Linked DNA regions of Geothrix sp. 21YS21S-2. The main gene of each other region encodes a partner of the protein of the gene in region 2 in a complex. Links are inferred from orthologs where the notes say so. Each region holds a gene or a part of one and is shown on either strand. Other genes may lie near its edges. The genes, in order: RAH40_RS21510 and smc.

Evidence for each region.
Region 1: the proteins of smc (region 2) and RAH40_RS21510 are in contact, whole or in part, in a crystal structure (PDB 3ZGX), measured with the Bacillus subtilis proteins. The link is inferred for Geothrix sp. 21YS21S-2 from one-to-one orthologs.

Annotation. Positions count from the first base shown.
Region 1 is NZ_CP132910.1:4,905,616-4,908,842, reverse strand. The notes cover bases 282-3,206. They hold RAH40_RS21510 (ScpA family protein), read left to right. Parts: upstream 282-1,324; coding sequence 1,325-2,089; downstream 2,090-3,206. Other genes in these bases: RAH40_RS21495 (PAS domain-containing sensor histidine kinase), read left to right, coding at 3,091-3,206; RAH40_RS21500 (hypothetical protein), read left to right, coding at 2,555-3,094; RAH40_RS21505 (hypothetical protein), read left to right, coding at 2,094-2,558; lipA (lipoyl synthase), read right to left, coding at 401-1,285; RAH40_RS21520 (D-2-hydroxyacid dehydrogenase), read right to left, coding at 282-398. Outside these bases: more of RAH40_RS21520, read right to left, coding at 1-281; more of RAH40_RS21495, read left to right, coding at 3,207-3,227. UniProt on the Bacillus subtilis protein: Participates in chromosomal partition during cell division. May act via the formation of a condensin-like complex containing Smc and ScpB that pull DNA away from mid-cell into both cell halves.
Region 2 is NZ_CP132910.1:1,277,756-1,282,154, forward strand. Bases 58-4,154 are described here. They hold smc (chromosome segregation protein SMC), read right to left. Parts: upstream 3,765-4,154; coding sequence 258-3,764; downstream 58-257. Other genes in these bases: RAH40_RS05800 (hypothetical protein), read left to right, coding at 3,948-4,154. Also shown: more of RAH40_RS05800, read left to right, coding at 4,155-4,399. UniProt on the Bacillus subtilis protein: Required for chromosome condensation and partitioning.

The DNA.
Region 1 (3,227 bases), 3.6 Mb from region 2 along the record:
TCGGGGATGAGCCGGGGGTTCCAGGCGCGCGCCGTCTGGGCCTCCCGGCATTCGTCGGGGCGCTGGGCGCCGGCCAGGAGGTGGAAGGCCACGTAGCGGGCCATCCAGAGGCCGAACTGGCCGTCGGCCCGGGTGATGGGTACGCCGGGGGGGATGGAGGGGTCGGCCACCAGATGGTCCACCCCGGCCCCGCTGTTCTGCACCCAGGCCAGCCGGGGCATGCGAGCGGCCAGGCCCTCGGGAAGCTTCCACGCGAAGAGGCCCTCGGCCTCCGCCAGCCATTCGGCCTCGCCGGCCTCCCGGGGGTGCCAGCCGCGGATGTCCAGGCGGGGTTCGGCCTCCCGCAGGGCGGGGACCCAGTCCATGTGGCGGTGGTGGATGACGGCCAGTCGTCGCATGCTCATCCCTGGTAGCTGTCCTGCGCGTGGTAGCTGCTGCGCACCAGGGGGCCCGATTCCACCCGCTGGAAGCCCATCTCGAGGCCCTTGCGCCTATACATGTCGAACTCGGCGGGTTCGACGTACCGCGCCAGGGGCAGATGCAGGGGGGAGGGGGGCAGGTACTGGCCCAGGGTGGCGATGTCCACGGAGGAGTCCCGCCAGTGGCCCATGAGGTCCAGCACCTCCTCGGGGGTCTCGCCCAGGCCCACCATGATGCCGCTCTTGACGCGCAGGGCGGGGGCGGCGGCGTCCCGGTGGCGGGCGGCGCCGGCCAGGACCCGCAGGCTCTGGGCGTAGTCCGCGTCGGGGCGCACCCGCTTGTACAGGCGCTCCACGGTCTCGACGTTGTGGTTGAGGACCTGGGGGGCGGCCTCCAGCACCGTCGCCAGGCAGGCCTCGCTCCCGCTGAAGTCGGGGATCAGCACCTCCACCCCGCAGCCCGGCACCAGGGTGCGGATCCAGCGGATGGTGGCGGCGAAGTGGGCGGCGCCCCCGTCGGGGAGGTCGTCCCGGTTCACGCTCGTGACCACCGCGAAAGCCAACCCCAATGATGCCACCGCTTCGGCCACGCGCTGGGGCTCGCCGGGGTCCACCTCGCCCGGGCGGCCCTTGCCCACGTTGCAGAAGCCGCAGTGCCGGGTGCACACGTCGCCCAGCAGCATGAAGGTGGCGGTGCGATGGATTCCCCAGCATTCGTGGAGGTTGGGGCACCGGGCCTCCTCGCAGACGGTGACCAGGCGGTTCGACCGCACCAGGGCCTCCACCTCGGCCACCACCTCGGGAGCCGGGACCTTGATCTTCAACCAGTCGGGACGGGGGCCGGGGAGAACGGGGGGACGCGCCATAGGAGTCAATCCTACCGCACTGGGCTACAATGGACTGCCATGACCGACACCCCCCGAGAGCATCCCGCCTTCGAGCCCCCGAAGGGCTTCGAGACGAAGTTCCGCGACCTCGAGCTGCATCTGGCCTCCTTCGACGGCCCCCTGGACCTGCTCCTGCACCTGATCCGGGAGCAGAAGCTGGACATCCTGGACCTGCCCATGGCCTCGGTGACCCGCCAGTACATGGACTACCTGCTCCTCATGGAGGAGCTGAACCTGGAGATCGCCGCGGAGTTCGTGGCCATGGCCGCCCACCTCCTGCAGATCAAGAGCCGCATGATGCTCCCCCGGCCCCCCGCGGACGAGGGCCTGGAGGATCCCCGCGAGGACCTGGTGCAGCGCCTCCTGGACTACCAGCAGGTGAAGGAGGCCGCCAAGGAGCTCTCCAGCCGCGAGACCGAGTGGCAGAAGGTGGTCTTCGCGCCGGGGCTGGACATCCGGGACCACGCACGGGTGGAGGAGGAGCCCATCAAGGCCAACCTCTTCGACCTGCTCGCGGCGTACCGGGACGCCCTCAAGCGGCTCCTGCCGCCCCCGCCGGTGCAGGTGCGCACCCCCCCCAAGACCCTGGACCAGCGCATCGCCGAGGTCACCGCCTTCCTCCTGGACGGGCGGTGGGAGGCCTTCGGCGGGCTCCTGGCCACCGCCGGCTCCCGGGAGGAGCTGGTGCTCACCTTCCTGGCCCTCCTGGAGATGGTCCGCACCGGGCGGATCCTCCTGGTGCAGTCGGAAGCCTTCGGCGAAATCCGGGTTCGCGCGGCCTAGCATCGTGACCCGCGAACCCAGCCCCTCCCTCGCAAAGGCCTTCCGCATCGCCTACGTCATCGGCCTGTTCATCTGCGTGGCCTGGCCCCTGCTCCTGCAGCTCATGCTGGGCACGGCCATCCGGCCCGGGGCGGCGCCCCCGGACGGCGTGGTGCAGCAGCTGGGCTACACCTTCACGGGGCTGACCTTCGCGTCGGCGTTCTTCGTGACCTGGCGCTGGAGCAAGGTCCGGCGGACCTTCGGGAGCCTGGAGGAGGCCCGGCGCCCCGGAACCGTGATCCGTGAGACCATCCTCTACGCCGCCCTGTTCGAGCTCAGTTCCCTCTACGGAATCGTCTACTACGCCCTGGGGGGGCCGCCGGCCGAGCGCTACGCCCGGTCCTTCATCGCCCTGACCACCGTCATGTTCTTCGTCTTCGTCCCCCGATTCCAGGCCTGGCGGGAAGCCGCCCAGGAGGAGCGCCCATGAGCGAGAATTCCGCCCACGACAAGACCGATCCCGGCATCCCCACGGATCCCGACGCCACGCAGGTCCTGAAGACCGGGGCGCCCAGGCTCCAGGACACCCAGCCCATGCGGATCATCCCGCCCCCCCCGAGGCAGGAGGCCGTCACGACCCAGTCCCTCCCCGTCGTCGCGCCCCTGCCCGAGGCGCGCCAGGCGCCGGCGCGGGCCTCCCGGCCCCTGCTCTGGATCTTCGGCATCCTGGCCGTGGCGATCCTGGGCGGCACCGTGGCCTACTACTTCCTCTATCCGGGCGGGGAGGCCCCGGCCCCGGCGCAGGCCCGGGAGGAGATCCCCGCGGTCCTCGTCCCGTACCTGGACAAGGCCGCCCAGGGCGACTCCGGCGCCATGCGCATGCTGGGGACGATGTACTACAACGGCCTGAACGTCCCCATGGACCGCAAGGAAGGCGTCAAGTGGTACCGGAAGGCCGCGGCCGCCGGGAGCGTGGCGGCCCGCAAGGACCTGGAGCAGCTGGGTCTGGCGGTGGACGAGAAGTGAGCCCCTCCGAGACCCCCCTTGCCAAGCTCCTCGCGGACCAGGCCTACGACGGCCTCTTCCCCAACCTCTACGACTGGATCTACGTGGTGGGGGTCTCCGAGGCCGGGGAGCTCACCTTCGAGACGGTGAACCC
Region 2 (4,399 bases):
GGGGTGCCCAGGCGCCTTGTGGAAAACCTTGTGGATTTCCGGCCTGGAGCCCAAGGAATCCAGTCCAGGTCATCGGGAACCGGGTAAGTCCAACCTTGGGGGTTCCATGGTTATGTCAAGTGTTATCAACGAATAGATATTAAGGATTCGCAGGTTTGAATAAATCAAACATCAATTAGTTTTCCACACTTTCAGGTTTCTTTCGCGTTGACAACCCGAACCCTCTCCAAACAGTTCATGACATTCCCATGACCGTTTCAAACCAGCTGCGCCGCCTCCCGCAGCTGCACGCTCACGAGCCTCGATACGCCCATCTCCTCCATGGTCACGCCGTACAACGTGTCCGCCGCGATCATGGTCGGCTTCTGGTGCGTGATGACGATGAACTGGGTGCCTTCCTTCATGCGCTGCACCATCGCCGCGAAGCGCCCCACGTTGGCCTCGTCCAGCGGCGCGTCCACTTCGTCCAGCACGCAGAAGGGGCTGGGCTTGTAGTGGAAGATGGCGAACAGGAGCGAGATGGCGGTCAGCGCCTTCTCCCCGCCGCTGAGCAGCGTGAGGGCCTTGGCGCTCTTGCCGGGGGGCTGCGCGGTGATCTCGATGCCGCACTCCAGCAGGTCCTTGGGATCCTGCAGGATGAGCGTGGCCGCGCCGCCGCCGAAGGCCTCGCGGAACACCTCGTGGAACCGGGTGTTGATGAACTCGAACGCCTCGCGGAAGCGCTCCTCGCTGGTGGCGTTGATCTCGCGGATGGTGGCCTCCAGGTTGCCGATGGCCTCCGTCACGTCGCGCCGCTGCTCGTTCATGAAGGCCAGGCGGTCCTCGGCCTCCTGCAGCTCCTGGATGGCCAGCGGGTTCACCCCGCCCAGGTCCAGGCGCTTGCTCTGCAGCTCCTGCATGCGCGTCTGGTGCACCAGCTCGCCCATGGCCCAGGCCTCCTTCTCCTCGTCCGAGATGGACGCCAGGAAGTCGGGCACCGTGAAGCCCAGCGCCAGCTCGATCTCCCGGGACATGGCCTCCATGCTCCCCTGCACCTGCGCGCCCTGCAGCAGGGACTCCTGGTGCAGCTGGCGGGCGTTCTCCAGGGCCTGGCCCAGCTCGCGCGCGTTGCGTTCCTGCACCCGCACGAACTCCTGGGCGCTCTCGATGCCGGGCAGGGCGGCGTTCTGCTCCTCCACCAGCTCCTGGCGCTCGACCAGGAGGCGGTTCGTCTCCAGCTCCAGCTCCTCCAGGCGCGCGGCGGCCTGGGCCGCCTTCTCGGAGCTCGCGGCGATATCGGCCTGCACGCGGCCCTTCTCGGCCTCCAGGTCGTAGACGCCCCGCTGGAGCTGCTGCAGGTGGCGCTGCACGGCGTCCCGCTCGGACCAGGCGGATCCGCGCATGCGCGAGGCCTCCACCAGCGTCTCGCGCCGGTCGTCCAGGGCCTTCTGCGCCTCGGCGCGCCGGGCCTCGGCGGCGTGCACCGCCTCCACGAGCTCGGCCTCCTCGGGGTTTTCCGCCGGGGCCTCCAGGTCGCGCAGCTGGGCCTGCAGGGTGGCGATCTCCGCCTCCAGCTGCTCCCACTGGGCGTCGGCGCGCTCCTGGGCCTCCTTGATCTCCCGCAGCTGGGCGGAGGCCGAGGCCCGCCGGCCCTTGAGATCCTCCAGCACGCGCCGGGCCGACATGTGGTCCTCGTCCATCTCCTTGAAGCGGTCGGCGGCCTCCCGCATGCGGTAGTCGGCGGTCTTCACCGCGGACTCCAGCGCCTCCACCCGGTCCAGCCCCTCCTCGCGGGCGGCCTTGGCGGCCTCGAACTCGTGGCGGAGCTTGAGGGGGGAGGCCGCGGGCGCGGCCACGCCGCCCTGCACCGGGCCGAAGGGCAGTTTCACCAGGGCGGGCGACACGAAGGCCAGGTCCGGATGGGCCTTCGCCAGCTCCGTCAGCGCGGCGTCTTCGCACGCGAACGCGCGGTTCAGGAGCCCCTCCAGGGGCCGGGGACGGCCCGGGCGCCACTTCACGGCGTCCCGCAGGGCCCAGGCGCCCTCCGGGGCCGGGACGGGGTCCGCGGGGCCGCCGGCGCTGAAGATGAGCTGTCCCGGGGCCTCCCAGGCCCCGCGGGCCTCGCCCAGGTCGACGGTCTGGATCCAGGCGCCCAGCAGGCGCTCCAGGTCGGGCAGGTGCTCGTCGTCCACGGAGACCGCGTCCACGAAGGCCGTGGGCAGCACCCCCCTGCCGCGCAGCCACTCCAGCGCCTTGCGCTGCTCGTCCGAGCCGGCGGCGTCGCGCAGGAGGTCGCCCAGCTGGCGCATGCGCAGCTCCTGGGCCTCCAGGGCGCCCTCGGCCTCGCGCAGGGCGGCGGCGGCGGCGCGGTGGGCCTCGGCCGTCTCCTGCCGGATGCGGCTCTGCACCTGGACGGCCTCCTCCATCTGCTCCAGGCGCCCGGCGGCGCCCTCCTCCTCGCGGCCCAGGCGCAGGGACTCGGCCTCCAGGGTCTCCAGGCGCGGGGCGCGGATGGCCTCCTCGTGGTTGAGCGAATCCAGGCGCCCCGAGCGCTGGGCGATCTCCTGGTGCACGGCCTGGCGCCGGCGCTGCGCGGCCAGGGCCTCCCGCTCGGCCTCCACGCGCCGGGCCCGCAGCTCCTTGAGCTCGCCCTCGATGTGGCGCAGGGCGCCCCCGGCCAGGGCCACGGCCTCCTCGGCGTCGGCCACCAGCGTGTCCCGCGCCTCCAGCGCGGTCTCGGCGGCCTTGAGGGCCTCCTGGAGCCGGGCCGTCTCGGCCTCGGTGTCGCCCGAGCGCGCGGAGAGCTCGTCCAGGCGCGCCTGGAGGAGGGCGGCGGTCTGCTCCGAGTCCTGGATGCGCTCCCCCTGGAAGCCGCGGTCCTGGTCCAGCAGGCCCAGGCGCTGGTCCAGGCCCATGACGGCCCGGGCGCGCTTGTCCTGCCTGTGGTTCATCTCGTCCAGGGCCAGGCGCAGGCCCTCCACCTCCGAGGACTTCTCCGAAGCCTGGGCCGTCAGCGCGGCGATGCGCCGCTCCAGGGCGTCCAGGTTCTCCAGGATGCGCTCCTTGGCCTCCTCCAGTTCCGAGGCCTTGCCGGCCAGCAGGATGCGCTGGGTGGCCTTGATGGCGACGTCCAGCTCCTGGGCGCGCCGGGCCTTGGCGGCCTGGCGCTTGAGGGACTCCTGCTGCTTGTTGAGCTCGAAGAGGATGTCGTCCAGGCGGAGCAGGTTGGCGCGGGTCTCCTCCAGGCGGCGCTCGGCGTCGGTGCGGCGCAGCTTGTAGCGGGTGATGCCCGCGGCCTCCTCCAGGAGGGAACGCCGGTCCTTGGGCTTGGAGGAGAGGATGAGGTCGATCTGGCCCTGCTGGATGAAGGAGTAGGCCCGGGTGCCCATGCCCGTGTCCATGAGCAGGTCCGACACGTCCTTGAGCCGGCACTCCCGGCCGTTGATGCGGTATTCGCTGCCCGTGTCCCGGTAGAGCCGGCGGCTGATGACGACCTCCCGCACGGAACCGGGGTGGCCGGGGTCGGGCATCTCCAGGGTGAGCTTGACCTCGGCCATGCCCATGGGCTTGCGCTGCCCGGTGCCGGCGAAGATCACGTCCGCCATCTCGGCCCCGCGCAGCAGGGTGGCCCGCTGTTCGCCCAGGACCCAGGCCAGGGCGTCCGAGATGTTGGATTTTCCACATCCGTTGGGTCCCACCACCGCCGTCATGCCCACCGGGAAGCTGAGCTTCTGGGGGTCGGCGAAGGACTTGAATCCATTAACTTCTAATGCAATTAAACGCAATCGAACCCTCTCAACCCGGGAACCACCTGCCGGTTCGCTCCATTCACTTCTCCGATACCAACGATCTTCAAGGGCCATTCCAGCGATGTTGACCGGCTCACGTTTCCCCTGGCTCAAATTATTTAAGGCTTATATTTGTTCGGAAAGAGGGGTGTCATGAGGCGGGGAGGTGGACAAGCTTCCATGGTATGGCTGGAACCGCATCGCGTCCACGCCGGAGGGCGGGAGCGGGCCATTTCGGGTCCCTTGACGGCGGACACCCTGGTCATGGCCCTGGGGGACCTCCCCCCGGGCCCGGCCCGGTGGGTGGTGGACGACGCCTGGATCCCCTCGGTCCTGCTGCGCGACATCGTGGAGCTCCCCGCCGGGATCGAGGCCCGGGAGGCGTTCTTCCGGTGGCGCTTCGGCCAGAGCCTGGCCCTGGAGGCCCCCCAGGCGGTGCAGGCCCTCTCCCTGGGGGACAACGCCTGGCTCCTGGCGGGCCTCCCCGAGGCCACCCGCGAAACCTGGATCCAGGCCTCCCTGACCCTCGGCCGGCCCATCCGGAGCCTCCTGCCCCGGTGGCTCTGGCTCTACAACCGCCTCGCGCCATCCCGGGAGGTGCCGGGGATGCTCCTGTCCCTGTGCCCGGCCCG